DNA from 3 places in the Janthinobacterium sp. BHSEK genome. Region 3 is predicted to be linked to each of the others. Evidence: predicted binding sites of a transcription regulator. Region 3 holds the regulator's gene; each other region holds the start of a gene.
What was found. Region 3 encodes sigma-54, which starts transcription at its own class of promoters, with help from an activator protein. Its sites were predicted from a motif close to TGGCANGNAANCTGCTTT; they were not measured.
Positions count from the first base shown of each region.

Region 1 (13,549 bases), on a different contig from region 3:
GTGGTCCTGCGGTGTTGCCGGTGTTGCTGTTGCTGCGTGATCGAGACTCTATTGTAGGGGCATTTTTTTCAGCGTCAGGCATATTGCAAAAAACTTTTCAATGACCCAGGCGGCGCATGGCGCGGACCCCGTGCGACTGGAAGATGCCTTCCAGCTCGCTGACCATATCCTTGATGCGTTCGAGCTCGAAGCCGCCGGAGCAGCTGATGGCCGCTTCGCCGGCGCCGTGGCAGGCCTTGCAGACGACGGGCGCGCCGGCCTGCATGGCGGCGACGACGCCCGTGCCGTGGCAAACCTTGCATTTGCTGTCGAGCCAATGCGCGAGCGACGCTTCGGCCACGCGGCGGTACAATGTATTGGCGGCCTGCGCATCCCAGGCCGTCTGCGCCTTGACCCAGCGCCGCGCGCGGCCCTTCTGCGTCACGGCCGCCGTCCAGGCGCGCAGCAGCTGCGCCAGGTTGCCCGCATTGCCCTCGAACAGGCGGCTGACGGTGCCGTCCGCGTATTTGACACGGCACAGCAAGGCACCCATGTCGCCGGCCAGCGCGGCCGCCGCGATCACGTCCAGGTCGTGGTGGACGGCATCGGCGCGCAGGTTCTGCGACGACAGCGATGCGATGAATTTTTCTGCAAACCCCATGATTTTCTCCTCGTTGATTCTTGTCTTAATTTTCCTGCGCCGGCCCGAACAGGGCCGCCACCAGCGGATCGCGGCGCGCCGCACCGCGTGGCCAGCTGGCCGTGCGGCGCACCTGCGGCGGCAGTTCGGCCCAGCCATCGGCGTCTGCATCCTGTTCGCCCAGCGCGTACAGGGCGGGCCGCTGGCGTCCTGGCTCGGTGCAATGGCGCTGCGCCAGGTGGATTTGTCCCATGCCGCACATGTGGCGCAGATAGCGGCTCATGGTGCCCGCGTCGAGTCCCAGCAAGGCGGACAACTGCGCCGCGCTGGCCTGGCCCTGCTCGCGGATGTACTGCGCGATGCGGGCGATATGCAGCTGCGACTTCTTGCTGCGTCCCTGTAACTGGCGCCCCTGCCGCGGCACCGCCCTGCTTTCAACCGACTGACTGCTGTTCAACATCTGCCTGACCTCCCGTGGTGTCGCCAACCGGCAAACGCTGTAGTACGTTTGCGACAGGCAACAAGTAGACTTTATCAATCGCTAATGTTAAAGTCAAGCATTTGGTAATTTATCAAACGGTAAATTTCAGGTTTAATGTGGAGATGGATATGTATCAATACAGACGCGACCGCCTGCTGGCCCTGATCCGCGAGCACTACGACAACACGCGCAAGAAAATTTCCGACGTCAGCGGCTGGAGCGAGGCGCGCATCTCGCAAATCCTCTCGCCCACCTACCGCGAGGGACGCGCCTTCAGCGAAAAGATCGCGCGCAAGCTGGAAGCGGACCTGCAGCTGGGCAGCATGTACTTCGACCAGGGCGCGGCGCCCGACCAGGCGGCCATGGCCGCGCGCGCGCTTGCCGGCGTACAGCCCGTGGTCGTGGAAGATGGCGAGGATGAACGCTTTTACCCGATCCGCAAGGTGAAGCTGCGCCTGTCGGCCGGCATCACGGGCTTTGCCATCGAGCCGGAAACGCACGACGGCAGCACCATCAGCGTGCCGCGCAGCTGGGTCGAGCGCAATGGCTACCACCCTGAAAAACTGGTGGCGATCAAGGTCAAGGGCGAGAGCATGGAGCCGGCCCTGTACGAGGACGACGTGGTGATCATCAATACGGCCGACAACCGGCCGGCCGACGGCATCGTGTTTGCCATCAATTACGAAGGCGAGCCGGTGGTCAAGCGCATGGCGCGCGATATCGGCGAATGGTGGCTGACGTCGGACAACCCCGACCAGCGCAAATACCACCGCAAGCTATGCCGCGGCAATGAATGCCTGATCGTGGGCAGGGTCGTGCGCAAGGAAAGCGACCGTATTTGAAAACGAGGTTTATCGATTGATAAACCTCGTTCCCGTCATGGCGCTGACGCCAATGCTGCCTGGATCTGCTGCAGCGATGCCGGGTCGTCCATCGACGTCAGGTCGCCCGGGCTGCGTCCCTCGCAGATGGCCTGGATCGAACGGCGCAGCAGCTTGCCCGAGCGCGTCTTCGGCAGCTGCGCCACGAACAGCACGCGCGCGGGCCGCGCCACGGCGCCCAGCTGGCGGTCGACCACGGCCATCACTTCGCGTTCCAGCACCGCCTTCGCCTCGACGCTGTCGAAGCCCTGCGGATTCTTCAGGATCACGAAAGCCATCGCCACCTGGCCTTTGAGCTTGTCTTCCACGCCCACCACCGCCACTTCCGACACGTTCGGATGGCTGGTGATGCTTTCCTCGATCTCGCGCGTGCCCAGGCGGTGGCCGGCCACGTTGATCACGTCATCGGTGCGGCCCAAAATAAAATAATAGCCGTCCGCGTCGCGCACGCCCCAGTCGAAGGTCGAATACACTTGCCGCCCGCTGAAGGTGGACCAGTAGGTGTCGACGAAACGTTCGTCGTCGCCGTACACCGTCTGCATGCAGCCGGGCGGCAGCGGGCCTTCCAGCATCAGCACGCCCTTCTCGTTGGCACCGCACTCCTCGCCCGTCGCCTCGTTGAGCAGCTTGACGCGGTAGCCGTACATGGCCTGGCCGGGGCTGCCCAGGCGCGTCGGCGTATTGGCAATCCCTTTCGCCACCGACAAAATCGGCCAGCCCGTCTCCGTCTGCCAGTAGTTGTCGATGATATCCACCTTCAGTTCGTCGGCGATCCACTGCGACGTGGTTTCATCGAGCGGCTCGCCCGCCAGATACAGCGCCTTCAAGGACGACAGGTCGTATTTGCGCATCAGTTCCACCGGGTGCTTGCGCAGCACGCGGATGGCCGTCGGCGCCGAGAACATGCGCGTGACCTTGTATTTTTCAACGATGCTCCACCAGATGCCAGCATCGGGGCAGATGGGCAAGCCTTCGTACAGGATGGTGGCCATGCCGGCGATCAGCGGGCCGTACACGATGTAGGAGTGGCCCACCACCCAGCCGATATCCGAGGTGGCAAAGAAGGTTTCGCCGGGCTTGCCGCAGAAGTTGTACTGCATCGACGAGGCCAGCGCCACCGCATAGCCGCCCACGTCGCGCTGCACCCCCTTGGGTTTGCCCGTCGTGCCCGAGGTGTACAGCACGTACGACGGCTCGTTCGATTCGAGCCAGGCAACGGGCACCTGCGCGTCCAGATGCTGCTCGCGCAGGGCCGCGTAATCGACGTCGCGGCCCGGCGTCCGTTCCATCGGCACCATTTGGCGGTCGACCAGCAGCACGTGCTGCGGCTTGTGCGCTGCGATGCGGATGGCTTCGTCGAGCAGCGGCTTGTAGGCAATCGCCTTGCCGTTGCGCGAACCGGCATCGGCGGAAAATACCAGCTTGGGCTGCGCATCGTCGATGCGGCTGGCCAGGCTGTTGGCGGCAAAACCGCCGAACACCACGGAATGCACGGCGCCGATGCGGGCGCAAGCGAGCATGGCAAACGCCGCCTCGGCGATCATCGGCATGTAGATCAATACGCGGTCGCCCTTGACCACGCCGAGCGACAGCAAAATGGCGGCGCAGCGCTCCACTTCGCGCTGCAGCTCGCGAAAGCTGTAGCTGCGCTCCGTATTCGTTTCGGTGGAAATGGCGATCAGAGCGGCGGCATCGCCCTGGCTGTCCACCCAGCGGTCGACGGCGTTGTGGCACAAATTCGTGGTGCCGCCGACGAACCATTTGGCGAAAGGCGGGCGGGAATAATCGAGCACTTGCGAAAACGGGGTGTTCCAATCGATCTTGTCGGCTTCCTCGCGCCAGAAAACGTCAGGCGTGTCGATCGAGCGTTGATAAAATGCCGCGAAATTCATGTCTCCTCCGGTATGCGTGGAATCTGTATCGGACCTGGGCGACCGGGCCTGGTCACCGTTTTAGGTGTTCCATCTGTGTGCCATCTGCCTGCGTCTCGCTGCCTAGAACGCGTCGCCCGGAATGCGCACGGCACCTTCCATCAGCACGCGCGCGCTGCGGCTCATGATGGCCTTGGTGACGCTCCAGGCGCCATCGAGCAGCGCCGCTTCCGCGCCCACCATCAGGGTGCCGGACGGGTGGCCGAAGCGCACGCTCTGGCGCGGGCCGCCGCCGGCCGCCAGGTTGACCAGGGTGCCGGGAATGGCCGCCGCCGTGCCGATGGCAACCGCCGCCGTCCCCATCATGGCGTGGTGCAGTTTGCCCATCGACATGGCGCGCACCAGCAGGTCGACGTCGCCCGCTTCCACCTTTTTCCCGCTGGACGAGACATAGCCTGCCGGCCGGGCGACAAAGGCCACTTTCGGCGTGTGCTGGCGCTTCGCCGCTTCATCCAGGCGGGAAATCAAACCCATGCGCAGCGCACCATGCGCACGGATGGCCTCGAAGCGGGCCAGCGCGGCCGGATCGCCATTGACGGCGTCCTGCAGTTCCGTGCCCGTGTAGCCGATGGCGTGCGCGTCGACGAAAATCGTCGGGATGCCGGCGTTGATCAGCGTGACTTTCAACACACCGATGCCGGGCACGTCGAGCTCATCGACCAGGTTGCCGGTAGGGAACATGGCACCACCTCCACCCTCTTCCTCCGCGGCCGGATCAAGGAATTCCAGCTTCACTTCGGCAGCCGGAAAGGTCACGCCATCGAGTTCGAAGTCGCCCGTTTCCTGCACTTCGCCATGCGTCATGGGCACGTGGGCGATGATGGTCTTGCCGATATTGGCTTGCCAGATGCGCACCGTGGCGATGCCGTCGGCAGGCACGCGGGCCGCGTCCACCAGGCCGCTGGCGATGGCGAACGAGCCGACGGCGGCCGACAGGTTGCCGCAATTGCCGCTCCAGTCGACGAAAGGCTTGTCGATGGAGACCTGGCCGAACAGGTAGTCGACGTCGTGGTCAAGCTTGCTGCTTTTCGCCAGGATCACCGTCTTGCTGGTGCTGGATGTGGCGCCGCCCATGCCGTCGATCTGCTTGCCGTAGGGGTCGGGGCTGCCGATCACGCGCAGCAGCAAGGCGTCGCGCGCCGCGCCCGGAACTTGCGCGCTGGCGGGCAAATCCCGCAGGCGGAAGAACACTCCCTTGCTGGTGCCGCCACGCATGTAGGTGGCGGGGATGTTGATTTGGGGTACGTGGGTCATGAGTTTTCCTGGAAAGAGGTAGGTCGGATTAGCGTGGCTTCGCCACGCGTCATCCGACACATTGTTGGCGCGTTTTGGCAGACAGCGTCGGATTACGCGCAAGCGCTAATCCGACCTGCCGTTACGCGGCTTTCGAAGATTCGAGGAAATCTTGGGCAAATCGCTGCAGCACGCCGCCGGCCTCGTAGATCGACACCTCTTCCGCCGTATCGAGGCGGCAGGTGACGGGCACTTCGACCGTGTCGCCGTTCTTGCGGTGGATGACCAGGGTCAAGGTGGAGCGCGGCGTGCGCTCGCCCACGACGTCGTAGGTTTCGCTGCCGTCCAGACCCAGGGTCTTGCGGTTCACGCCCGGCAAAAACTCCAGCGGCAAGACGCCCATGCCCACCAGGTTGGTGCGGTGGATGCGTTCAAAACCTTCGGCCACGATGGCTTCCACGCCGGCCAGGCGCACGCCCTTGGCGGCCCAGTCGCGCGAGGAACCCTGGCCATAGTCGGCGCCGGCGATGATGATCAAGGGCTGCTTGCGCTCCATGTACACCTCGATGGCTTCCCACATGCGCGAGATTTTTCCTTCCGGCTCGATGCGCGTGAGCGAACCCGCTTTGACTTTACCGTCCTCGATGACCATCTCGTTCTTCAGGGTCGGGTTGGCGAACGTGGCGCGTTGCGCCGTCAAATGGTCGCCCCGGTGCGTGGCGTAGGAATTGAAGTCTTCCTCGGGCAAACCCATCTTCGCCAGGTATTCGCCGGCCGCGCTGTCGAGCATGATGGCGTTCGATGGCGACAAGTGGTCGGTGGTGATGTTGTCGCCCAGGACAGCCAGCGGACGCATGCCTTTCAAGGGGCGCGCGCCTGCCAGCGCGCCTTCCCAGTACGGCGGACGGCGGATATACGTCGTCTGCGGACGCCAGTCGTACAGCGGGCTGACCTTGATGCCGTCATCCGCCTGCGCGGCGAACATGGGAATGTACACCTTGCGGAACTGCTCCGGTTTGACGCTGGAGGCGACGATGGCGTCGATTTCCTCGTCGGACGGCCAGATATCCTTCAACAGGATAGCCTTGCCATCCGCGTCATGGCCCAGCACATCCTTCTCGATATCGAAGCGGATGGTGCCGGCGATCGCGTACGCCACCACCAGCGGCGGCGAGGCGAGAAAAGCCTGCTTCGCGTACGGGTGGATGCGGCCGTCGAAGTTGCGGTTGCCCGACAGGACGGCCGTGGCGTACAGGTCGCGCGACACCACTTCATCCTGGATCACGGGGTCGAGCGCGCCCGACATGCCGTTGCACGAGGTGCAGGCGAAAGCCACCACGCCAAAGCCCAACGTTTCGAGCTCCGGCATCAGGCCCGCTTCCTGCAGGTACAGTTCCACGGTTTTCGAGCCGGGCGCCAGCGACGATTTCACCCACGGCTTGCGCGTCAGGCCCAGGCGGTTCGCATTGCGCGCGATCAGGCCGGCCGCGATCATGTTGCGCGGGTTGTTCGTATTCGTGCAGCTGGTGATGGCGGCGATGATGACGGCGCCGTCCGGCATCTTGCCCGGCTCGTTTTCCACCACGCCGGAAATGCCGCGCGCGGCCAGTTCCGACGTCGGCACGCGGTTGTGCGGATTCGACGGCCCGGCGATATTGCGCACGACGGACGACAGGTCGAAGCTCAAGACGCGCTCGTATTGCGCGTCCACCAGGCTGTCGGCCCACAATCCCGTTTCCTTCGCGTACAGCTCCACCAGCTTGACCAGTTCGTCGTCACGGCCCGTCAGCTTCAGATACTTGATGGTTTGCGCGTCGATGTAGAACATGGCAGCCGTGGCGCCGAATTCCGGCGCCATGTTGGAAATCGTGGCGCGGTCACCCAGGGTCAGGTGCGACGCGCCCTCGCCGAAGAATTCCAGGTAGGACGAGACGACCTTCTGCTTGCGCAAAAACTCCGTCAGCGCCAGCACGGTGTCAGTCGCCGTGATGCCCGGCTGCGGTTTGCCCGTCAGCTTGACGCCGATGATATCGGGCAGTCGCATCCACGAAGCGCGGCCCAGCATCACGCTTTCCGCTTCCAGGCCGCCCACGCCGATGGCGATCACGCCCAGCGCATCGACCATCGGCGTATGCGAATCCGTGCCCACCAGGGTGTCGGGATAGGCCACGCCGTCCTGCACCTGGATCACGGGCGACATGCGCTCGAGGTTGATCTGGTGCAGGATGCCGTTACCGGGCGGGATCACGTCGACGTTTTTAAAGGCCTTCTTGGTCCAGTCGATGAAGTCGAAACGGTCTTCGTTGCGGCGGTCTTCGATGGCGCGGTTCTTGGCGAAGGCGTCGGGGTCGAAACCGCCGCATTCGACGGCCAGCGAATGGTCGACCACCAGCTGCGTCGGCACCACCGGATTGACCAGGGCCGGGTCGCCGCCCTGGGCCGCGATGGCGTCGCGCAGGCCGGCCAGGTCGACCAGGGCCGTCTGGCCCAGGATGTCATGACAGACGACGCGCGCGGGAAACCACGGAAAGTCCAGGTCGCGGCGGCGTTCGATGAACTGGCTCAGCGAGGCGTTCAGGGTGGCCGGGTCGCAGCGGCGCACGAGGTTTTCGGCCAGCACGCGCGAGGTGTAGGGCAAGGTGGCGTAGGCGCCGGGCTGGATCGCATCGACGGCGGCGCGCGTGTCGAAGTAGTCCAGCCCTGTTCCCGGCAAGGGTTTGCGGTGCAGGGTATTCATGGGGGTACTCATTGCTGTGCTCATTATTTGCGGTCCTTGATCGGCACGAATTCCAGGTCTTCCGGGCCCACGTAGTTGGCGCTCGGGCGGATGATCTTGTTGTCGATGCGCTGTTCGATGATGTGGGCGGCCCAGCCCGAGGTGCGCGAGATGACGAACAGCGGCGTGAACATCGCCGTCGGCACGCCCATCATGTGGTAGGACACGGCCGAGAACCAGTCCAGGTTCGGGAACATGTTCTTGATTTCCCACATGACCGATTCCAGGCGCTCGGCGATGTCGAACATTTTGGTCGATCCCGTTTCCAGCGACAGATTGCGCGCCACTTCCTTGATGACCACGTTGCGCGGGTCGGAAATCGTGTAGACGGGGTGACCGAAGCCGATCACCACTTCCTTGTTAGCCACGCGTTCGCGGATATCCGCTTCCGCTTCGTCGGGGTTGTCGTAGCGCTTCTGGATCTCCAGCGCCACTTCGTTGGCGCCGCCGTGTTTCGGGCCGCGCAGCGCGCCGATGGCGCCCGTGATGGCCGAATGGATGTCCGAACCCGTGCCGGCGATGACGCGGCTGGTGAAGGTCGAGGCGTTGAATTCGTGTTCCGCGTACAGGATCAGCGAGGTGTGCATGGCTTTTTCCCACGACGCCGACGGTTTTTCGCCGTGCAGCAGGTGCAGGAAATGGCCGCCGATCGAGTCGTCGTCCGTTTCCACTTCGATGCGCTTGCCGTTATGGCTGTAGTGGTACCAGTACAGCAGCATGGAGCCGAACGACGCCATCAGGCGGTCGGCGATGTCGCGCGCGCCCGGCGCGTTATGGTCGTCCTTTTCCGGCAGGGTGCAGCCCAGCACGGAGACACCCGTGCGCATCACGTCCATCGGGTGGGCGGCGGCCGGCAGCGCTTCCAGCGCCAGCTTGACGGCCGACGGCAAGCCGCGCAGCGACTTCAATTTGGCCTTGTAGCCCTTCAGTTCCGCGCTTGTGGGCAGCTTGCCGTGCACCAGCAGGTAGGCGATTTCCTCGAACTCGCAGCTGTCGGCCACGTCCAGGATGTCGTAGCCGCGGTAGTGCAAATCGTTGCCGGTCTTGCCGACCGAGCACAGCGCCGTGTTGCCGGCGGTGACGCCGGACAGGGCGACGGATTTTTTAGGCTTGAAAGTGGCGGCTTGCGGTGCGGTCATTGTGTTCTCCAGATTGAATAGTCTCGGGTGCGTCACTGCGGGACCGGCATGCGGTCCCTGCTTCTTGCTTATTTCTGCTTATTTCTTTTGCGCGGCGAACAGCGCGTCCAGTTTCTGCTCAAAATCATGATAGTTGATCGATTCATACAGTTCCATGCGCGTCTGCATGGTGTCGACGACATTCTTTTGCGTGCCGTCGCGGCGCAGCGCCCGGTAGACGTTTTCCGCCGCCTTGTTCATGGCGCGGAAGGCCGACAGCGGGTACAGGGCCAGGCCCACATGGGCGCTGCGCAGCTCGTCCAGGGTGAACAGCGGCGTGGCACCGAATTCCGTGATATTGGCCAGGATCGGCACGTTGACGGCCTTGGCGAAGGTGGCGTACATGTCCAGGTCCGTGATGGCTTCCGGGAAGATCATGTCGGCGCCCGCTTCGACGCAGGCGACGGCACGCTCCAGTGCCGCGTCCAGGCCATCGACGGCCAGCGCATCGGTGCGCGCCATGATGACGAAATTCGGGTCCGTGCGCGCATCGACGGCCGCCTTGATGCGGTCGACCATCTCTTCCTTGCTGACGATTTCCTTGCCCGGACGGTGGCCGCAGCGCTTGGCGCCCACCTGGTCTTCGATGTGCAGGCCGGCGGCGCCGAACTTGATCATCGATTTCACCGTGCGCGCCACGTTGAAGGCGGAGGAACCGAAGCCCGTGTCGGCGTCGACCAGCAGCGGCAGGTCGCACACGTCGGTGATGCGGCGGATATCGGTCAGCACGTCGTCCAGGCTGGAAATGCCCAGGTCGGGCAAGCCCAGCGAGCCGGCCGCGACGCCGCCGCCGGACAGGTAGATGGCTTTATAGCCGGCGCGCTTGGCCAGCAAGGCGTGGTTGGCGTTGATGGCGCCGACGACTTGCAACGGGGATTCTTCCTGGACGGCCTTGCGGAATGCGGCACCTGCGGAGTATTGAGTCATGTGTTCACCTTATGGGTTTCGGATGGTCCCGAATGTTTCACGGAGTGGCTATGAGCATCAGTATTGCAAATGCCGTGCCAGCACCATGCGTCCGCGCGGAAAAATTCGCCACGGCACAGTGAAAACCGGGTGAAATGGGCACGCAGCGGCGCTGCAGGCGCTGCCACGCCAGGGAACAGCGATGTCACGATGCAGGTCAACGATGTTTCAAATATGTTTCAATCATTCCATTTGAAAAATTGAAACATGAAACGTGCCGGGCTGCCACCGGGCAGGCGGGACGCCGGGCGCGCGCATAAAAAAACAGCCGGCGGGCGCCGGCTGCAGGTTTGCTGGAAATGCAGGGTCTACGCCAGCCGCACCAGCGGATTGGCGATGATGTTGTCGATCTGGCGCACGGCTTCTTCGCAGGCGGCGGCAATGGCGCCCTCCTCGTCGTCGCGCACGAACTGCATGGTCGAGCCTTCGAATACTTCCAGGCCTTCCGCCGTGGCGCGTTCGATGTCGCAACTGGCCGACCATTTGCCATCGGTGGTGGGCACGGCCAGGGGAACGATTTCCCAGCCTTTATAGTGAATTTTAGAACTGCTATCCATGGGGTGCCTCCTTGGTGACTGACTCAATACTGGAAATCGTAGCATGAAGCGGGACCGCTAGCGACGTGTTTCACGCGTCGGCGCGCTGTCAGGCCGACTTTCGGGCTAAACGATTTACGCTGTCTCAAGGACGCAGCAGATTATCCACTTCCGTCCTGGCCACTTCCAGGCCCGCCGTGCAAGCGGTCTCGGGCGCCGCGTAGCCGCCCAGGGTGCGGCTGCGCGTGATGGCCTGCGCTTCCGGCTCACCCTCGCGCTGCAGGCGGTAGGTAAAATCCCATAAATCGTCATTGTCCTTTTGCGGGGTCACGGAAATCGTAAAACCGCGGTACTGTTCGCTGCGTGCAGTGATATCGTTCATGAATTCCTCCTTGGAAGAATGAGGTTACCATGCTGCAAGCGCGAGCATGCGCACGGCTGCGACGGGGGCTTATCTGTTTTTCGCATGTCAAATGTCAATTTGCAGCATTTTTTTAGCGAACTCTGGCGATATAATGCCATTCCCTTGCCCGTCCCTTGCCGCCGCGATGACTCCACAAATCCAAGCCTTCTTCGACCCGACCACCGCCACCGTCACCTATGTTGTCTACGAGGCCGATGGCCGGGACTGCGCCATCATCGATTCCGTGCTCGACTACGACCCCAAGGCGGGGCGCACCTCGACCGCCTCGGCCGACAAGGTGATCGCCTTCGTGCGCGAACACGGCTTGCAGTGCCGCTGGCTGCTGGAAACCCACGCGCACGCCGACCACTTGTCCGCCGCGCCCTACCTGCAGCAGCAGCTGGGCGGCGACGTGGCCATCGGCGCCGCCATCCAGACGGTGCAGCAGGCCTTCGCCGCCGTCTACCACCAGGACGGCGCCAAAGCCGACGGCTCGCAGTTCGACCAGCTGTTCGCGCCCGACCAGGTGTTTCATATCGGCAAGCTTGAAGTGCGCGCGCTGCACGTGCCGGGCCACACGCCGGCCGACCTGGCGTACCAGATCGGCGACGCCGTGTTTGTCGGCGACACCCTGTTCATGCCGGACGTGGGTTCGGCCCGCTGCGACTTCCCCGGCGGCTCCGCTTCCCTGCTATACCGCTCCGTGCGGCGCCTGCTGGCCCTGCCGCCGCAAACGCGGCTGTTCATGTGCCACGACTACCCGCCCAACGGCCGCGCCCCGCGCTGGGAAGTGACGGTGGCCGAACAGCGCGCCAGCAACATCCACTTGCGCGACGGCATCACGGAAGAGCAATTCGTAGCCATGCGCACGGGCCGCGACGCCACCCTCGACATGCCGACCCTGATCCTGCCCGCCATCCAGGTCAACATCAACGCGGGCAAGCTGCCCGAGCCGGAAGACAACGGCGTGCGCTACCTTAAAATACCGCTGAACGCGATCTGATCCCTGCGGGCACTGCCCGCCCGCCTCCCCTCCTTTCTTGACACCACGCAAGTTCCACCTCAGGCAATCCGCATACAGTGCAGATTGCCTGAATTCACTTTGGCGCCGCTTTTTCCTGCTTAACGCTGACGGAGCGCCCGCATGTCGCCCGACCCTACGCTCGATACGAATTGCCTGCTGCTGGCCGAAGCCGAAGGCACGGCCTTGTTCAGCCACGCGCTGCTCCAGGCCGTCACGCGCCTGCCGCGCCCCGGCATCGTCATCTTCGTGCATGGCGTCAATTCCGATGGCGAATGGTATGAGCAAGCGGAGCAAGGCCTGTGCGCCGGGCTGAATGCCCGTCTGAAGCGCCGCGACGAGGATATGGCGATCCCGGGCCCGGCCGCCGGAAAGATGCAGGCCGCTACTTACGCGCGCGAATTGACGGATGACGGCTTCCTCAATCCCAAGCGCAACGCCACCACCTTCCTGCAGGCGGACGACGCCAATTCGCCCGTGATCCGCTTTCGCTGGGGCTACAAGGCCAACGGCGAGGAATTGCAGGCATTCGGCGACGGCATCTATCTGAACGAAAAGAATTACTGGGGCGGCGGGCCGTTCGCCAACGGCTGCAGCGCCCTGCCTGACCTGTGGAACCAGGGCTTGTCGGAGGAGCTGTTCCTGTGGATGCATATCCAGCACATGAACCCGACGAATGACCGGCAAGTGTATGCCTGCCCGCCGCGCCCGTACTTCGTGTTCGCCGCCTGGCGCCTGGCACATCTCGTACAGTCGATACGCGCTTGCCAGCACGACGCGCCCGTCACCATCGTCTGCCATAGCCAGGGCAATATGGTGGCCATGGCGGCCGCCTTTCTCGGCGAAACGCTGGGCGCTTCCGCCGTGGCCGACAGTTACGTGCTGTGCAACCCGCCCTACAGCCTTCTCGACAGCAACTTCACGGAAAACTGGGTCAGCGGCCATCTGAAGGATGAGCATGGCAACACGGGCCGGCAAAAGTATGAGGCGCGCACGCAAACCTTGAAAGCGTTTTTCAATATCTTGCGCACCCGTCCGGCCATGCAGCAGGATGCCGCCTTTGTCGACGAGTACAGCGCCAATCGCAAGCCTGCACGCAAGGACAGCTATACGGCCGCGTTCGACCGCGCAGACTACGGTTTGCATGGCTCCACCTATGGCCGGGTTACCTTGTATTTCAATCCGCACGACCAGGTGATTTCCGCCACGCCCGTGCAGGGCATAGGCTGGCGCGGCATGTCGGCACAGGAAATTGCCGATACGGGCGGCGAAGGGATCTTCACCCAGCGCGTGTTTGCGCAAAATCACCTTGTCGGCCAGGAAGATGAGAAGGACTACAATATCTGGCAGCCCAATGGCCAGCCCTTGACGCCGGACAGCCTCGATTTCTGGCACCCGCGCTCGCTGGTCGCCGAGTACTCGATCGAAAAGGGCATGCGGGCCAGCAAAGGCATCGGCCGCAAGATACTGACCTTTCTGTTTGCGCCCATCGTCATCATTCTCGCCAAGACTGCCGGCACGCGC
Region 1 is NZ_JBWBYV010000037.1:12,073-25,621, forward strand. Features, by position in the region: gene AC0V2Y_RS14550 (hypothetical protein) at 98-640, opposite strand; gene AC0V2Y_RS14555 (FeoC-like transcriptional regulator) at 666-1,079, opposite strand; gene AC0V2Y_RS14560 (S24 family peptidase) at 1,229-1,942, shown strand; gene AC0V2Y_RS14565 (propionate--CoA ligase) at 1,978-3,873, opposite strand; gene prpF (2-methylaconitate cis-trans isomerase PrpF) at 3,976-5,166, opposite strand; gene acnD (Fe/S-dependent 2-methylisocitrate dehydratase AcnD) at 5,288-7,882, opposite strand; gene prpC (bifunctional 2-methylcitrate synthase/citrate synthase) at 7,906-9,060, opposite strand; gene prpB (methylisocitrate lyase) at 9,139-10,026, opposite strand; gene AC0V2Y_RS14590 (hypothetical protein) at 10,374-10,622, opposite strand; gene AC0V2Y_RS14595 (hypothetical protein) at 10,747-10,983, opposite strand; gene AC0V2Y_RS14600 (MBL fold metallo-hydrolase) at 11,150-12,007, shown strand; gene AC0V2Y_RS14605 (T6SS effector phospholipase Tle3 domain-containing protein) at 12,149-13,549, shown strand, end outside.
Region 1: prpB (methylisocitrate lyase) is a predicted target of sigma-54. The motif match lies at 10,089-10,106, and genes of this name have one in related genera.

Region 2 (4,295 bases), on a different contig from region 3:
GCGGCGATGGCGTCGCGCGCATTGGCAAAACTCTTGGTGGCGAGATTTTCCCGCGCCAGGGCTTTTTCCAGCACCCAGCGGATTGATTCGTCGTCGTCAACTATCCAGATTGGCTTCATTAGTGTGTGCGTCCCGCAATGGATTTCATGGGTGGGATACTGCCTCGCTTATGGCAAGGGGAGAACGATCCTGAAATCGGTGTATCCAGGCCGGCTTTCGCACTCGATCACGCCCAGGTGCTGTTGCACGAAGGTTTGCGCCAAGGTCAGTCCCAACCCGCTGCCGCCTTCCCTGCCCGACACCAGCGGGTAGAAAATCCGGTCGCGGATCTGGGGTGCGATGCCCGGTCCATTGTCAATGATATGCAAGTCTAATGCCAGGTTGTAGCGCACCTTGGCCAGGGTCACCTGGCGCGCCACGCGCGTCTTGAAAATCAGCTCCGCGTCACCCGCCTCGATGCGCTCGGCCAGCGCCTGCGCCGCGTTATGCGCGATGTTGAGCACGGTCTGTATCAGCTGCTCCTTGTCGCCGCGAAACTCGGGGATCGAGGCGTCGTAATCGCGCGAAATGGTCAGTCCGCTGGGAAACTCGGCCAGGATCAGGCTGCGCACCCTTTCGCACACTTCATGGATATTCACGTCGCCCACGATGTGCGGGCGGCGGTGCGGCGCCAGCAGGCGGTCGACCAGCGTCTGCAGGCGGTCCGCCTCCTTGATGATGACTTGCGTGTATTCGCGCAGCTCGCTCAGATGCAGGGCCGGCAGTTCCAGCTCCAGCAGCTGGGCCGCGCCGCGGATGCCGCCCAGCGGATTCTTGATTTCATGCGCCAGGTTGCGGATCAGCTCCTTGTTGACCTGGCTCTGGTCGAGGATGCGCTCCTCGCGGTCGAGCTTCAGCTGCTGCACGTTTTCGCGCAGCTCGATCAGCACGCCGTCGCTAGGCGCGTCGAGGGCGCTGACGATGCTGTGTACGCGCAGCGGCTCGCGCCCCAGCCGTTCCAGGCTCAGATCCTGGCGCAAATCGGAAAATTTATGTTCGAGCGCCTGCGCGCAGATGCCGGCCAGCTCCTCGGGGTTGAGGAACAGCGCCGTCAGTTTTTGCCGCGACAGCGCCTTTAATGAGCTTTCCAGCAGGTTTTCCGCCGCCGCGTTGGCATAGCTGATGCGGCCGTCGCCGTCGAGCAGGATCACGGCTGAAGCGAGCAGATCAAGGCCTGCCAGGTGGGCGGGACGGCTGGAATGGTTGTCTAGTGTCATGTGCTTTACCGAATATTCGCGATCTCGCGTTTCAGGGCCTCGACGTTCTGCTGTGTCCGGCTGATGTTGTCCTTCAGCTGCGCCACCCGTTCCTGGTATTTCGCATAGTTACGCTCGTTGCCCTGGCGCTCGGGTTGTCCGCCGTTAAATTCCAGGCGCTGCGCCGCCAGTTTCTGCTCTTCGCTGCGCAATTCGTCCTGCAGGATCTGGCGCCGGTCCAGGTCGCGCGCGCGCTGCTCGGCGCCATCGACCTTGGGAAACGCGCCGGCGGCCGGCGCCGCCGTGGCCGCCGCCTGTGTGGCGGGCCGGGCAGGCGCGCCGGCCAGGGGCGCCGTCTTGCGGGGCGGCTCCGTCATGGCGCCCGGTAAATCGAGCAGCTGGCAATGCGCGCCGGCCCGCTTGTCCGTGTACGTCTTGTGTCCCTGCGCATCGGCGCACACATACAACTGCCCGTGCGCCTGTGCCGCCGCGCCCAGCAATCCTGCCATCAGCGCCATTCTGTAATGCTTGGTCAATCTTCACTCCTGTCGGCACATGCCGCATCGTTCCTGGGCCGACTATACAACAAGGCACTGTGGCGCCATAACAAAAACGCGGGCAAGACCATCGCCTCACCCGCGTTTTTTATTCACTACCGGCACGTTGCCGGCGTGGCGCCATTACAGCGAGTAGTACATGTCGAACTCGGCAGGATGCGTGGTCATGCGCATGCGCTGCACGTCCTGCATTTTCAGTTCCAGGTACGCGTCGATCATCGAATCGCTGAACACGCCGCCGCGGGTCAGGAACTCGCGGTCCTTGTCCAGGGCTTCCAGTGCTTCTTCCAACGAAGCGCACACGGTAGGGATCAGTGCGTCTTCTTCCGGCGGCAGATGGTACAGATCTTTCGAGGCGGCTTCGCCCGGATGGATCTTGTTGGCAACGCCGTCCAGGCCGGCCATCAGCAGTGCGGCGAAGCACAGGTACGGGTTCGCCAGTGGATCCGGGAAGCGCGCTTCGACGCGGCGGCCTTTTGGATTGGCCACGTGCGGGATACGGATCGAGGCGGAACGGTTTTTCGCCGAGTACGCCAGTTTCACCGGCGCTTCGTAGCCTGGTACCAGCCGCTTGTACGAGTTGGTGCCCGGGTTGGTGATCGCGTTCAGCGCCTTGGCGTGCTTGATGATGCCGCCGATGTAGTACAGGGCGAAATCGGACAGACCGGCATAGCCGTCGCCAGCGAACAGGTTTTTGCCATCTTTCCATACGGATTGATGCACGTGCATGCCCGAACCGTTGTCGCCAACGATAGGTTTCGGCATGAAGGTGGCGGTCTTGCCATAGCTGTGCGCCACGTTCCACACCACGTATTTCAGGTTTTGCGTCCAGTCGGCGCGCTCGACCAGGGTCGAGAACTTGGTGCCGATTTCATTCTGGCCGGCGCCGGCCACTTCGTGATGATGTACCTCAACCGGGATGCCCAGCGATTCCAGGATCAGGCACATTTCCGAACGCATGTCCTGGAAGCTGTCCACTGGTGGCACGGGGAAATAGCCGCCCTTGACGGTAGGACGGTGGCCGCTGTTGCCGCCTTCGATATCCTTGCCGGTCGACCACGAACCCTCGTCCGAACCGATCTTGACGAAGCAGCCCGACATGTCGATCTTCCAGCGCACGCTGTCGAAGATGAAGAATTCCGGCTCAGGGCCGAAGTAGGCGGTGTCGCCCATGCCCGACGATTTCAGATAGGCTTCGGCGCGTTTCGCGATCGAGCGCGGGTCGCGGTCGTAGCCCTTGCCGTCCGACGGTTCGATCACGTCGCACTGCATGAACAAGGTCGTTTCTTCCATGAACGGGTCGATATTGGCCGTGTTTGGATCCGGCAGCAAGATCATGTCGGACGCTTCGATACCTTTCCAGCCAGCGATCGAAGAACCGTCAAAGGCGTGGCCCGACTCGAATTTGTCCATGTCGAAGTGCGACACGGGAACCGTCACGTGCTGCTCTTTACCACGGGTATCAGCAAAGCGGAAATCAACGAATTTGACTTCGTTTTCTTCTACCATCTTCAAGACTTCTGCGGCTGTCATTGCCATGCGTATCTCCTAAATGAATGTGGGGTGAGCCGACCTTAGTGCGTCTGGGCTGATGAAGCGAAGCAAACATTGCGTGCCACCAAAACTCATAAGGATCATAGCAGATTCCATGCCAGCTCCCGGAGCCGCCTGGCGCCTGCGGCAAAATGGCTGCCATCCCTGTGAAAGTTTTCATGCCCGCGATTTTCCTGCTGAGTTTGCGTCAAATCAAGAATGCACTATGCAAGTGCAAAAAACAAATAACGCACCATTATCGTGCATTTTGTGCGCATTCTTGAAAAATGCCTCGTTGTGGTGCATGCGCCGGGCACCGTGGTTTCCCGTTTGCGGTGCGCGAAGGGCGCACTATAATCGTACACACCATCCCACTTTCATCGAGGACGCCATGACTACCGCCGCCGACATCCTGACCACCGCCCGCAGCCGGGCCAATGAAGGTACGCCGTATGCCGGCGCCGTGACGCCGCAGGAAGCGTACGAGCTGCTGCAGCTGGACGCAGCCGCCAAGCTCATCGACGTGCGCACGAATGCCGAGCGCGACTGGGTCGGCCGGGTCGACATCGCCGATACCCAGCATGGTGCGGTGCAGTGGGCCACCTACCCGGGCGGCGTGCCGAATCCCGATTTCCTCGCGCAACTGGCGGCCCAGGCCGGCAAGGACGAGGTGCTGCTGTTCCTGTGCCGCTCGGGCGTGCGCTCGCGCCATGCCGCCAAGCTGGCCACCGAGCACGGCTATATCAACTGCTTCGATATCCTTGAAGGGTTTGAAGGCGACAAGGATGCGGACGGCCACCGCAAACAGATCGGCGGCTGGTGCAAGGCCGGGCTGCCGTGGCTGGGCGCCTGACGCTGGCCGCCTGACTATCTGAACAGTGTTTGATCTGGCGGGCCACGCGATGGCCCGTCATCGGCTACAACCATCCATGCGCGCCCGTTTTCCTCCATTGCGGCGCAAATTCTCCTT
Region 2 is NZ_JBWBYV010000031.1:421-4,715, forward strand. Features, by position in the region: partial or broken gene AC0V2Y_RS12385 (response regulator) at 1-119, opposite strand, end outside; gene glnL (nitrogen regulation protein NR(II)) at 168-1,256, opposite strand; gene AC0V2Y_RS12395 (DUF4124 domain-containing protein) at 1,262-1,744, opposite strand; gene glnA (type I glutamate--ammonia ligase) at 1,916-3,331, opposite strand; gene AC0V2Y_RS12405 (rhodanese-like domain-containing protein) at 3,717-4,178, shown strand.
Region 2: glnA (type I glutamate--ammonia ligase) is a predicted target of sigma-54. The motif match lies at 3,429-3,446, and genes of this name have one in related genera.

Region 3 (13,549 bases):
TTCAGTGCCGAGGGGGTATTCGCATACGTGATCACCACGGCGCTGGCCCGGTAGATGCCGGCCGCCACCAGGCTTTCGCGCCGCCCCGCGTCGCCATACGAGACGTGGGCGCCGGCCAGTTGCGCTTCCTGCACCCGTTCCGGGTCCAGGTCCAGCGCGTGGTATTCGATCTTTTCTTCCGCCAGCAGGGTGGCCAGGCTTTGCCCGCTGCGCCCGAAGCCGGCGATCAGCACGTGTTTCTGAGAAGCCATCGTGCGCGTGGCGATTTTCGTCAGGGCCAGGGATTGCATCATCCAGTCGTTGGCCGCCAGTTTCATGACGATGGCATCGGATTTGGCGATGAGAAAGGGCGCCGCCAGCATCGACAGCACCATCGAGGCCAGCACCACCTGCACGACGAACGGGTCCATCAGCTTGATGCCGCCGGCCAGGTTCAGCAGCACGAAGCCGAACTCGCCCGCCTGCGCCAGTCCCAGCCCCGTGCGCAAGGCCACGCCGTTGCTGGACCCGAACAACCGGGCCAGGCCCGCGATCAGGGCGAACTTCAGCAGCACGGGGCCGCACAGCAGCAGCAGGACCAGCCACCAGTTGTCCAGCACCACGCGGATATTGAGCAGCATGCCGACGGTGATGAAGAACAGGCCCAGCAGCACGTCGCGGAACGGTTTGATATCCTCTTCCACCTGGTGCTTGAATTCCGTCTCGGAAATGAGCATGCCGGCAACAAACGCCCCCAGGGCCAGCGACAGCCCGGCCCGCTCCGTGATCCAGGCCGCGCCCAGGGTGATCAGCAGCAGGTTGAGCATGAACAATTCCTGCGAGCGGCGCTTGGCGACGATGGTCAGCCAGCCCCGCACCATCTTCTGGCCGATGAACAGCAGCAAGATCAGCACGACCAGCGCCTTGCCGCCGGCCCAGGCCAGGGTTTCGGCCAGATTGTCCGAATCGCGCGTGAGGGCGGGAATGAGGATCAGCAGGGGCACCACGGCCAGGTCCTGGAACAGCAGAATGCCGATGATCTTGCGGCCGTGTTCGCTTTCCAGTTCCAGCCGCTCCGTGAGCATTTTCGAGACGATGGCCGTCGACGACATGGCCAGCGCACCGCCCAGGGCGAACGCGGCTTGCCAGCTCAGGTGGATGTAGGCGGACAGGTAGCGCCCGACGAACCAGCCGAAGACGACGGTGGCGATGATGGTGGTGACCACCTGCGCCATGCCAAGGCCGAAAACGATGCGCCGCATGGCGAGGAACTTGGGCAAAGAAAACTCGAGCCCGATGGAAAACATCAGGAAGACGACGCCGAACTCGGCCAGGGTGTGGCTGGCTTCGTTTTCCGCCGCCAGGCCCAGCGCATGGGGGCCGATGACGATGCCGACGGCCAGGTAGCCCAGCATGGGCGGCAAATGCAACATTCTGAAAGCGACCACGCCCAGCACGGCGCTGCCGAGTAACATCAGGGTCAGTTCAAGCGAGGAAAACATGGGTTGCCCGGTACGGTCAATGGAAATCGTTGTTTGTTGTGACTGGCAAGTTTTTTGCTTTCCTAATTCGTTTATACTTTGGGCATGAGTGTAACCCATGAAAAAACAATGCTGAAAGCTTTTGATCGAATTGACATGCAAGCGACGACCGAGCGCGCCGTCGCGCTGGCCCGCACCACCTTGCAGATCGAGTCCGACGCCATCGTTGCGCTGCACGCGCGCCTGGCCACGGACGACAGCGTGGGCCGCGCCGTGGCGCTGTTGCTGCAGTGCACGGGGCGTGTCGTCGTTTCCGGCATCGGCAAGTCCGGCCATATCGCGCGCAAGATTGCCGCCACCCTCGCTTCCACCGGCACGCCGGCCCTGTTCGTGCATCCGGCCGAAGCGGCCCATGGCGACCTGGGCATGGTCACGTCGGACGATGCTTTTATTGCCATCTCGTACTCGGGCGAATCGTCCGAGCTGATGGCCATCATGCCCGTCGTCAAGCGCATGGGCGGCGTGCTCATTTCCATGACGGGCAAGCCGAACTCCAGCCTGGCGCAGCTGGCCGACGTGCACCTGGATATTTCTGTTGAGAAAGAAGCCTGTCCGCTGAACCTGGCGCCGACGGCCAGCACCACCGTCACCCTGGCCCTGGGCGATGCGATCGCCGTGGCCTTGCTCGACTTGCGCGGCTTCAAGGAAGAAGATTTCGCCCGCTCGCACCCGGGCGGCGCCCTGGGCCGCCGCCTGCTCACGCACGTGCATGACGTCATGCGCAGCGGCGAACGGGTGCCGAAGGTGCCGGTGGAAGCCTCGCTGCTGCAGGCGCTGGAAGAGATGACGAAGAAGGGCATGGGCATGACGGCCGTCGTTGATGCGGACAACCGCCCCGTGGGCGTGTTTACGGATGGCGACTTGCGCCGCATGTTCGAGCGCGTGCAGGATTTCACGCAAGTGGCGATCCGCGACGTCATGCATGCGCAGCCGCGCAGCATCGCGCCCGAGCGCCTGGCCGTCGACGCCGTAGCCGTGATGGAGCAGTTCCGCATCAACCAGATGCTGGTCGTCGATGCCGACGGCAAGCTCGTGGGCGCGCTGCATATCCATGATCTGACGCAAGCGAAGGTGATCTGATGGAGAGCGTAGCGGACAACCTGGCGCGCGCGGCCAAGGTCAGACTGATGATCTTTGACGTCGATGGCGTGCTGACCGACGGCAGCCTGCATTTCGGCCCCGATGGCGAGATGATGAAAACGTTTAATGTGTATGATGGCCTGGGCATCAAGCTGCTGCAGGAATCGGGCGTGCAGACGGCCATCATCAGCGCGCGCCGCTCGGCCATCACGGCACGCCGGGCGCAAGACCTGGGCATTACCCATGTGCACCAGGGCGGTCACGACAAGCTGACGCCGTTTCGCGAGCTGCTGGCGCTGACGGGCTTGACGGAAGAACAATGCGGCTATATCGGCGACGACGTCATCGATGCGCCCATCCTGCGCCGCGTGGGCTTTGCCGTCAGCGTGCCGGGCGGGCGTCCGGAAGCGCAGGGCCTGGCGCACCATGTGACGCAGGCCGGCGGCGGCCGCGGCGCGGTGCGCGAGATCTGCGAATTCCTGCTGCGCGCCCAGGACAACTATGCGCGCGTCATGGCGCCGTTCCTGGAGTGAGGCGCGCCTTGCCGCCAGTGACCTTTGAAAGAGTGAAGCCCTATGCGTAAGCCAGGAGGCGCCCATCGCTGGCGCATGATTTTTACCGTGCTGGGCGCGGTCGTCGTCGCGCTGGGCAGCTTCTGGCTGCTCGAAGTGATGAACAAGAATGGCCAGGACATCAGGGCCAGCAAGCATCTGGACGAGCCCGACTATTTCATCACCAATTTCAGCCTGGTGCGCATGGATTTGACGGGTAAACCCAGCTATATCGTGTCGGGCACCAAGCTCACGCATTATCCGCTCGACGATTCGTCCGATATCGACCAGCCCTTCGTGCGCAAGCTGACGCCCGGCATGCCGCCGCTGAACATGAATGCGGAACTGGCGCATATCGACCAGGATAATACCCGGCTGCAACTGCACCGCAAGGTCGTGATCGATCGCGCGGCCAGTCCGAAGGCGCAGAACCTGACCGTGAGGACGGAAGCGCTGACGGTGTTTCCGGACGAGGAAAGAATGGAAACGGACGTGCCGGTCGATATCCTGACGGGTACTTCGCGCCTCAATGGCATCGGCATGAAGGCCAATAACGCCACCGGCGTGGTGGAAGTGCAAAATGCGCTGCGCATGGTACTCCCGCCGAAACCGCGCCCGGCCGCGGCGGCAAAATGACAGAATGAAACAAGGAAACCATACTATGAAGAACATCTTGCTGTTGAGCGTATTTTCTCTGGCCATGATGGGCGTGGCGCATGCCGAGAAGGCCGATTCCGAGAAGGAAGCCGTCATCACGGCGCGTAGCGGCCACGTCGATGACGTCAAGCAGATCCGTACCCTGACGGGCGACGTCGTGCTGGTCAAGGGCACCCTGACCATGAAGGCGGGCCGGGCCCTGATCACGGAAGACCCGCAAGGCTACCAGTTCATTACCTTCTGGGCCGATCCCGGCAAGCTGGCCACCTTCCGCCAGAAGCGCGATGGCGCGGGCGACCTGTGGGTCGAAGGCGAAGCGGAGCGCGTGGAATACGACAACAAGACGGAAGTGGTGAAACTGTTTTCCAGGGCCAAGCTGACGCGCCTGGAGGGCACGAAAGTGACCGACGTGGCCAATGGCGCCTTCATCTCGTATGACAGCCGCAAGGAAGTGTTTGCGATGGAAAATTCCAACAGCGGCACCAGCACCCCCGATGGCGGCAGCGTGCGCATGGTGATCCAGCCGAAGACCAAGGCGCCCGCGGCGGAGAAAGCGCCGGCCACGCCTGCGCCAGGAACGAAATAATGGACAATACTCGTTGCGGCAGTACCCTGATCGTTCGCGGGCTGCAAAAAACCTATGGCAAGCGGCAAGTCGTGCATGACGTCTCGCTGCAAGTCGAATGCGGCGAAGTGGTGGGGCTGCTGGGCCCGAACGGCGCCGGCAAGACCACGTCGTTCTACATGATCGTCGGCCTGGTGCCGTCCGATGGCGGCAGCATCGATATCAGCGGCGTGGACATTTCCAGCCTGCCGATCCACCGCCGCGCGCAGATGGGCCTGTCGTACCTGCCGCAGGAAGCGTCCGTGTTCCGCAAGCTGACGGTGGAAGACAATATCCGTGCCGTGCTGGAAATCCAGACCGTCGAAGGCCGCCCCCTGAAGAAGGCCGAGATCGAGGAGCGCCTGGATAAACTGCTGGCCGACCTGCAGATTGAAAAGCTGCGCGAGAACCAGGCCCTGTCCCTGTCGGGCGGCGAGCGCCGCCGCGTGGAAATCGCCCGCGCGCTGGCCACCGATCCCCGTTTCGTGCTGCTCGACGAGCCCTTCGCCGGCGTCGATCCGATCGCCGTCATCGAGATCCAGCGCATCGTGCGCTTCTTGAAGGAGCGCAATATCGGCGTGCTGATCACCGATCATAATGTGCGCGAGACGCTGGGTATTTGCGACCGTGCCTACATCATCAACCAGGGCTCGGTGCTGGCGTCGGGACGCCCCGACGACATCATCGCCAACGAGTCGGTACGCCGGGTCTATCTGGGCGAACACTTCCGCATGTGAGCCAATGAAACAATCATTGCAGCTGCGCACTTCGCAGCATCTGGCACTGACGCCGCAGTTGCAGCAATCGATACGCCTGTTGCAATTGTCTACCCTGGAATTGCACCAGGAACTCGAGCAGCTGCTGACGGACAATCCCTTGCTCGAGCGCCTCGACGATCCGCTCGACCGTTCGCTGCGCCTGCTGTCCGACGGGGCCTTGAGTTCCACGGCCGCGCCGGCCGAAGCGCCGCCCCAGCCGCCAGGCCAGGAGGCGCCCGCAGCGCCGGCCGAAGCGGAAACGTTTGACGGCGAGGGGGGCGACGGCGCGGCCGCCGCGGATGGCGGCGACAGCGACTGGAGCGAGGCGAGCCGGGGCAAGGCGCCCGACGACGAAGATTCCCGTCCGCAATTGGAGGCCCACCACTGCACCCTGCGCGAGCACCTGATGGAGCAGATGCGCGTGACGGTGCTCGAGTTGCGCGACCGTGCGCTGGTCGAGCTGATCATCGACGCGCTCGACGACAATGGCTATCTGGAAGAGTCGCTCGACGACATCCTGGCGCGCCTGCCGGAAGAGCTGGAAATCGACGCCGACGAGATGCGCACGGCCTTGTCGCTGCTGCAAAGTTTCGATCCGCCGGGCGTGGGCGCGCGCAATGCGTCCGAATGCCTGGCGCTGCAGATCAAGCGCTTGCCGCACGTCGCCATGGTGACGCGGCGCATGGCCCTCGTCATCGTGGAAAAGCACCTGGCCTGGTTTGCCCAGCGCGATTTCAACAAGCTGAAGAAAGCCCTCGATTGCGACGAGGAAGACTTGCGCGAGGCGCAGACGGTGATTCGCCAGTGCAATCCGCACCCGGGCGCCGTGTTCGCCTCGGACGTGTCCGACTATGTGGTGCCCGACGTCGTCGTCAAGCGCGCGCGCAATGGCTGGCAAGTCACCCTGAACAACGACGTCATGCCGCGCCTGCGCGTCAACGCCATGTACGCCAACCTGCTCAAGCAGGGCAAGGGCGAGGGCGCCATGGGCGCACAGTTGCAGGAAGCCAAGTGGCTGATCAAGAATATGCGCCAGCGCTTCGACACGATCCTGCGCGTGGCGCAGGCGATAGTAGAAAGGCAAAAGAACTTTTTCTCGCATGGGGCCGTTGCCATGCGCCCCCTTGTGCTCCGTGAAATAGCTGATACACTGGGTTTACACGAGAGTACTATCTCGCGGGTAACAACTCAAAAGTACATGCTGACCCCGCACGGCATGTTCGAGTTGAAATATTTCTTTGGTAGCCACGTCGCCACCGAAGCGGGGGGCGAAGCGTCATCGACGGCGATACGGGCATTGATCGTGCAACTGACAGGAGCAGAAGACCCTAAAAATCCTTTATCCGACAGTAAGATTGCGGACATGCTGGGGGAACAAGGCATGGTGATTGCGCGACGTACTGTTGCCAAATACCGGGAAGCATTGAAAATTCCGCCAGTGAGCCTGCGTAAGTGTTTGTAAGTTTTTTTCGGTTCCTCTGCGGGCCGGATAGGATGGACCGCACGAACCCGATCATCTTTAGGAGTGTGTATGAATCTCACCATCAGCGGACATCATCTCGAAGTGACACCAGCCATCCGTGAATACGTACAAACGAAGCTGGAGCGCGTGAAACGTCATTTCGATCAAGTCATCGATATCGCCGTGATTCTGACCGTGGATAACCTCAAAGAGAAAGAAAAACGTCAAAAGGCCGAAGTCAACCTGCGTCTGAGTGGCAAAACCGTCTATGTGGAAAGCCTGGCGCAAGACCTGTATGCCGCGATCGATGCCCTGATCGACAAGCTCGATAGGCAAGTGATGAAATACAAAACCAAAGTGCAAGGGCACGGTAAAGAGGCGATCAAGCATCTGCCAGACAACTCGGAAGAAGAATTCGCCGCCGCCTAAGCGGCCTGCGACTTTCAACCGGTTGTGATCAACTAAGGGCGCACATTGCGCCCTTTTTTGCGCCCGTCCCTGTCGAACGCAATGTTCCCCGCGCAGGGGCTAGAATGTTGGCACTTTCACTTCTTTCCATCCTGCCATGAGCGACTTCGTCCAGACCTCCATCCGCCACCGCACGGGGCACATCGTGCTCGACCGTCCGAAAGCCTTGAATTCCCTGTCGCTGGAGATGGTGCGGGCCCTGAGCGCGGCCTTGCTGGCCTGGCGCGACGACCCGCAGGTGGACGCCGTGGTGATCCGCTCCAGCAGCGAGAAAGCCCTGTGCGCCGGCGGCGACATCCGTTTCTTTTACGATGCGGGCCTGGCCACGCCGCAAGGCGGCAGCGCCCAGCTGGAAGATTTCTTTACAGAAGAATATGCTTTAAATCATCTGATTCACTTCTACCCGAAACCGTATATCGCCGTGATGGACGGCGTGGTGATGGGCGGCGGCATGGGCGTGGCGCAAGCGGGGCCCGGCAACCGCCTGCGCATCGTCACAGGCCGCACGCGCATGGCCATGCCGGAAGTCAATATCGGCCTGTTCCCCGACGTGGGCGGCAGTTACTTTCTTTCCCGCCTGGCGGGCCGGCTGGGCCTGTACCTGGGCTTGACGGGCTTGACGATCAACGCGGCCGACGCCCTGTACACGGGCCTGGCCGATGTGTATCTGCCCGAGGCGCAGATGGGGGCGTTGCTGGCCCTGTTCGAGTCCACGCCGGGCGAGGCCTTGCCGGTCGCCATCAAGGCGCTGGCGGCGCCCTTCCAGGCCGAGGCGGGCGCTTCCCCCCTGGCCGCGGCGCGCGCGGCGCTGGACCGCCACTTCAGCGCGGGTTCGGTGGCGGCCATCATGACCTCGCTGGCGCAGGACGACAGCGCGTTCGCCGCGAAGGCCCTGGCGGCCATGCGCTTGCGTTCGCCCTTGATGATGTGCGTGACCCTGGAGTTGCTGCAGCGGGGCGCCCATCTGGGCGTGGCCGATTGCCTGCGCATGGAGCGCACGCTGGTGCGCCACAATTTCGAGCATGGCGAAGTGCTCGAAGGCGTGCGCGCGCTGGTGGTCGACAAGGACAATGCGCCGCGCTGGCAGCCTGCCAGCCTGGGCGAGGTCGATGCAGCCATGGTGGCGCGCTTCTTCGCCCCCGTGTGGCCGGCGCAAGCGCATCCGCTGCGCCACCTCGACTGATTAAGAACGCTCGCGGTGGCGCAGTACGACCCGCTCGTTGGGGCCGAAGTATTGCGCCAGCCGCTCCGCCATGTACACGGAGCGGTGCTGGCCGCCCGTGCAACCCAGAGCCACCGTCAGGTAGCTGCGGTTGTCGGACTTGAACGACGGCAGCCATTTCTCGATGAAGGCGCGGATGTCGGCCAGCAATTCCAGCGCGCTCGGCTGCGCGTCGAGGAAGGCGATCACGGGCGCGTCGCGGCCGTCGAGCGGGCGCAGCGCCAGGTCGTAATAGGGATTGGGCAAGGCCCGCACATCGAAGACGAAATCGGCATCGAGCGGCACGCCCAGCTTGAAGGCGAACGATTCGAAGAACAGGGTCAGCGGCGCGCGTTCGGAGGCGACGATATCCTTGATCCAGGCACGCAGCTTGTTGGCGCTCAGTTCCGAGGTATCGATCACATGGCCCAGCTGCTCGATGGCCGACAGGCGTTCGCGTTCTTCCGAGATGCACTCGATCAGGGTGCGGCGGCTGGCCGGATTCTGGTTCGGGCGCAATTCGTGCGACAGGGGATGGCTGCGCCGCGTTTCCGAGAAGCGCGCCACCAGCGAATGCGTGGTGGCTGTCAGGAACATGACCTTGACGTCATGCCCCTGGTCGCGCAACAGGGCTACATTGTGCGGCAAGCTGACGAGCGACTCGGCGCTGCGCGCATCGACGGCCACGGCCAGCTGCGGCGTGCCCTCGTCAAGCAGGGTTTGCACCAGGCTCGGCAGCAAGGCCGGTGGCAGGTTGTCGACACAATAGTAGCCGGTATCTTCCAGCACATTGAGCGCGACGGATTTACCGGAGCCGGATATTCCGGTGATAAGGACGATATGCATAGCCCGATCATACAATAAAGGACGGCACTGCGCTCCCGAGGCAATTATCTTTACAAATTATTGCAATTTGGACTGTGGTATTTCTTTGCTGCACGCGCCAACATTGTCGTCGGATTACGCGGGGCCTTGCCCCACCTCGGCGGCCCCGCTAATCCGACCTACGTTGTTAATCGCCACTCATGGCGAGGCGTTGCCGCTCCATGAACTCCTGCAAGGTATCGATGCCGCGCAGCTGCAGAATCGTGTTGCGCACGGCCGCTTCCAGCAGCACGGCGATGTTGCGGCCGGCGGCGACGGGGATGACGACCTTGCGCACGGGCAAGCCCAGCACGTCTTCCGTGGGGAACAGGAAGGGCAGGCGCTCGACTTCTTCCTCCAGCGCGTTGCGGCGCACCAGGTGCACGATCAGTTTCAGGCGCATCTTGCGGCGCACGGCCGTTTCGCCAAAGATGGCCTTGATGTCGAGTAAACCCAGGCCCCGCACTTCCAGCAGGTTTTGCAGCAGGGGCGGGCAGCGGCCTTCGATCATGTTCGGCGCGATGCGCGAGAATTCGACGGCGTCGTCGGCCACCAGGCCGTGGCTGCGCGAAATCAGCTCCAGCCCCAGCTCGCTCTTGCCCAGGCCCGAATCGCCCGTGATCAGCACGCCCACACCCAGCACGTCCATGAACACGCCATGCATGATGATGCGTTGTGCCAACTTTTTCGACAGGTAGACGCGCAGGAAGTCGATCACTTGCGCAGCCGGCAGCGGGGTCGAGAACAGGGGGATGTTTTGCTCGTCGCAGATGGCGAGGATGTCGGGCGGCGTTTCCAGCCCTTGCGCGATGATCAGCGCGGGCGGACCGCCGGCGATCAGTTCGCCGATCACGTGGGTGCGCGTGTTGACCTTCAGGCGCTGGTAGTAATTGATTTCCTGGTGGCCAAAGACCTGGATGCGGCCCGGATGGATCAGGTTCAAGTGGCCCACCTGGTCGGCGGCCGACGAGACGTCGCCCGAGATCAGGCGTTCGCCGCCGGGGAAGCCGGCGAACCAGCCCAGTTGCAGACTTTCACGATTATCGTCGTACAGGCGTTGTATCGTCAGCGGCGTTTGCAACATGGCAGTCTTCTTCAGGAGTGGAGGAATACCTGAAGTTTAACCCGCCGCTTGGAGACTGGGTTGCCAATTGACGATGCGCGAATGCACGGATTTCGGTTCCGGATCCGTGGCCAATGCCGTGCGGAAGGCGTCATCGGAAAACATTTCGGCGATTTCCGACAGGATTTCCAGATGTTGCTGGGTGACATGATCGGGAATCAGCAGGAAAAACAGCAGATTGACGGGTTTGCCATCGGGCGATTCGAACGGAATCGGCTCGGCCAGGCGCACGAAGGCGCCCAGCGGCGATTTCAAGGTCTTGCTGCCCTTGACCCTGCCATGCGGCACGGCCACGCCATGGCCCAGACCCGTTGAGCCCAGGCGTTCGCGGGCAAACAGATTGTCCGAGACGGTAGAGCGGGCGATGCCGTAATTGTTTTCGAAGATCAGGCCGGCTTGCTCGAAAGCGCGCTTCTTGCTGGAGACTTCCAGGTCCAGAAGGACGTTTTCGAGAGATAATATTTTGCTAAGATTAGTCATGACACTCAATGAAATGGTGCAATGCGCAGAGGGCTTGCGAGCCGAATTATAGGCCTGTTTTCGCGGCCTGTAACGCCAATTCTCAACAGTATACGCCCGCCGCGGGCGCAGTGGGCGCTATAGCCTATGTGGCCATCATTTTAGCAAAAAAATAACATCGGCGCGCATCGGCTATTTCTTGATTAAAAACACGCCGCGCGCCGGTTTTTCCGCCGCCGAATGCCGATTTTCCGATTTTTCAGCGTCTTTGACATGCTCTGCGGCACTACTGCAACGTTGTTTTAAAACACAGCCAACATTCCTGTTGGCATGGTTTTGGGGTGTTGCCTAGCGTTACTGGCGCGCATTGCGCAGATTGCCCGGCATCGCTCCCGTGCTGAAGTTGCTGCGCCAGGGATTGATGTCGAGGCCGCCGCGGCGCGTATAGCGCGCATACACGGACAGTTTTTGCGGCTTGCACTGACGCAAGATATCGACAAAGATGCGCTCCACGCATTGCTCGTGGAATTCATTGTGCTCGCGGAAACCGATCAGGTATCGCAACAGGCTTTCCTGGTCGATCTGCGGTCCCGCATATTCGATCTGCACGCTGCCCCAGTCCGGCTGGCCCGTCACCAGGCAATTCGATTTGAGCAAGTGCGAGACGAGTTTTTCTTCCACCGGCGCATCATCGAACGCCGCCTTCAAGAGCTGCGGCGAGGGTGTGTATTGCGTGATTTCCAGGTCCAGGCGGTCCAGCAGCACGCCGTCGAATTCGCCCATTTTCAGTTTGCCGAAATCTTCCTGCAAGGTCAGTTCCACTTGCACGGGCGCGCCGAAGCCCTTCGATAAATCCTGCTTGAGCAAGATCAACAGGGCTTCCGGGCTGTCCAGCTTGGTCTGGTTGAACGAGTTCAGGTACAGCTTGAACGATTTCGATTCGATGATGTTGGGCGAATCGGCCGGCGCGCTGACCTTGGCAATCGCCACCTGCGGCTTGCCGCGCTGGTTCAGCCACGACAATTCATACGCATTCCAGATATCGAGGCCGAAGAACGGTAATGTACCGTGCAGTTCCAGCTCGTCGCGCTTGCCCTGGCGCGGAATCGGAAACAGCAATTCCGGCGCGTAATCGGTGCGGTAGGCGGAGCTTTTGCCCAGGGGAGATTGTTCGGCGAGGTCGTTGGTGGTGGTCATGGTGGCGTGGCTACAAATTCTGTGAAGGGTGAATGGTAGCTTATTTCAACCCAAGGGCAAGGACCGGGGTCAGACCCGACGGGTCTGACCCCAGCATTTGCAGTAGGGTTACTTGCCAATTTAACCCAGGAACAGCTTATACACGGGATTGCTGCTTTCATCCCAGTAACGATACCCCAGGGTATCGAGGAAGCGGGCGAATTCTCCCATTTCATCGGGCGGCACTTGCAGGCCGATCAGGATGCGGCCCACGTCGCCGCCCTGGCTGCGGTAATGGCACAGGGAAATATTCCAGTTCGGCGCCATGCTGTCGAGGAAGCGCATCAGCGCGCCCGGGCGTTCGGGGAATTCGAAGCGGTACAGCAGCTCATCCTGCGCCAGGCGGCTCTTGCCGCCCACCAGGTGGCGGATGTGCGACTTGGCCAGCTCGTCGTGGGTCAGGTCCAGGGTCTTGAATTCGTGTTCCTCGAAGGTCTTCGCCAGCACGCTTGATTCATGCCGGTCGGCAATCTGGATGCCGACGAACACGTGCGCCGCTTTTTCATCGCTGATGCGGTAATTGAATTCCGTCACGTTGCGCGCGCCGATCAGCGAACAGAAGCGCTTGAAGCTGCCCCGCTGTTCGCGCATGGTGACGGCAAACACGGCTTCGCGGAATTCCCCCAGCTCGGCCCGTTCCGCCACAAAACGTAAACGGTCGAAATTCATGTTCGCGCCGCTGGCGATCGTGACCAGGGTTTCATTGTTGACGGGGTGCTTGGTCAGGCTGGCCCGTTCCACGTAGGCCTTGGCGCCGGCGATGGCCAGCGCGCCGGATGGCTCCAGAATGCTGCGCGTGTCCGTAAACACATCCTTGATGGCGGCGCAGATGGCGTCCGTGTCGACCGTGATGATTTCATCGACATACGCCTGCACCAGGCGGAAGGTTTCCTCGCCGGCCAGGCGCACGGCCGTGCCGTCGGCGAACAGGCCCACGTCGTTCAGGGTCACGCGTTCGCCCGCCTTCAGCGAGCGGGCCATGGCGTTCGAATCGACGCTTTGCACGCCGATGATCTTGATGTCGGGGCGAATCTGTTTCACGTAGGCGGCAATGCCGGCGATCAAGCCGCCGCCGCCGATAGGGGCGAAGATGGCGTGGATGGGCCCGGCGTGCTGGCGCAGGATTTCCATGCCGATCGTGCCCTGGCCCGCGATCACGTCCGGGTCGTCGAACGGGTGCACGAAGGTCAGCTTCTGTTCCTTTTCCAGGGTCAGCGCGTGGTTGTAGGCATCCGTGTACGACTCGCCGTGCAGCACCACTTCCACGTTCACGCCGCCGCGCCCCTTGACCGCCTCGACCTTCACCAGCGGCGTGGTGGTGGGCATGACGATGACGGCGCGGCAACCCATGCGGGCGGCCGACAGGGCCACGCCCTGGGCATGGTTGCCGGCCGAGGCGCAGATCACGCCGCGCTTGCGTTCCGCTTCGCTGAGCTTGGACATCTTGTTGTAGGCGCCGCGAATCTTGAAGCTGAACACGCTTTGCATGTCTTCGCGCTTGAAGTAAATCTGGTTGTTCAGGCGCTGCGACAGGGCTGGGGCCAGTTCCAGCGGCGTTTCGGTGGC
Region 3 is NZ_JBWBYV010000018.1:101,572-115,120, reverse strand. Features, by position in the region: gene AC0V2Y_RS08900 (cation:proton antiporter domain-containing protein) at 1-1,481, opposite strand, end outside; gene AC0V2Y_RS08895 (KpsF/GutQ family sugar-phosphate isomerase) at 1,590-2,600, shown strand; gene AC0V2Y_RS08890 (KdsC family phosphatase) at 2,600-3,133, shown strand; gene lptC (LPS export ABC transporter periplasmic protein LptC) at 3,176-3,787, shown strand; gene lptA (lipopolysaccharide transport periplasmic protein LptA) at 3,813-4,394, shown strand; gene lptB (LPS export ABC transporter ATP-binding protein) at 4,394-5,149, shown strand; gene AC0V2Y_RS08870 (RNA polymerase factor sigma-54) at 5,154-6,632, shown strand; gene hpf (ribosome hibernation-promoting factor, HPF/YfiA family) at 6,702-7,061, shown strand; gene AC0V2Y_RS08860 (enoyl-CoA hydratase/isomerase family protein) at 7,198-8,283, shown strand; gene rapZ (RNase adapter RapZ) at 8,284-9,147, opposite strand; gene hprK (HPr(Ser) kinase/phosphatase) at 9,314-10,249, opposite strand; gene AC0V2Y_RS08845 (PTS sugar transporter subunit IIA) at 10,286-10,768, opposite strand; gene queF (NADPH-dependent 7-cyano-7-deazaguanine reductase QueF) at 11,102-11,944, opposite strand; gene ilvA (threonine ammonia-lyase, biosynthetic) at 12,065-13,549, opposite strand, start outside.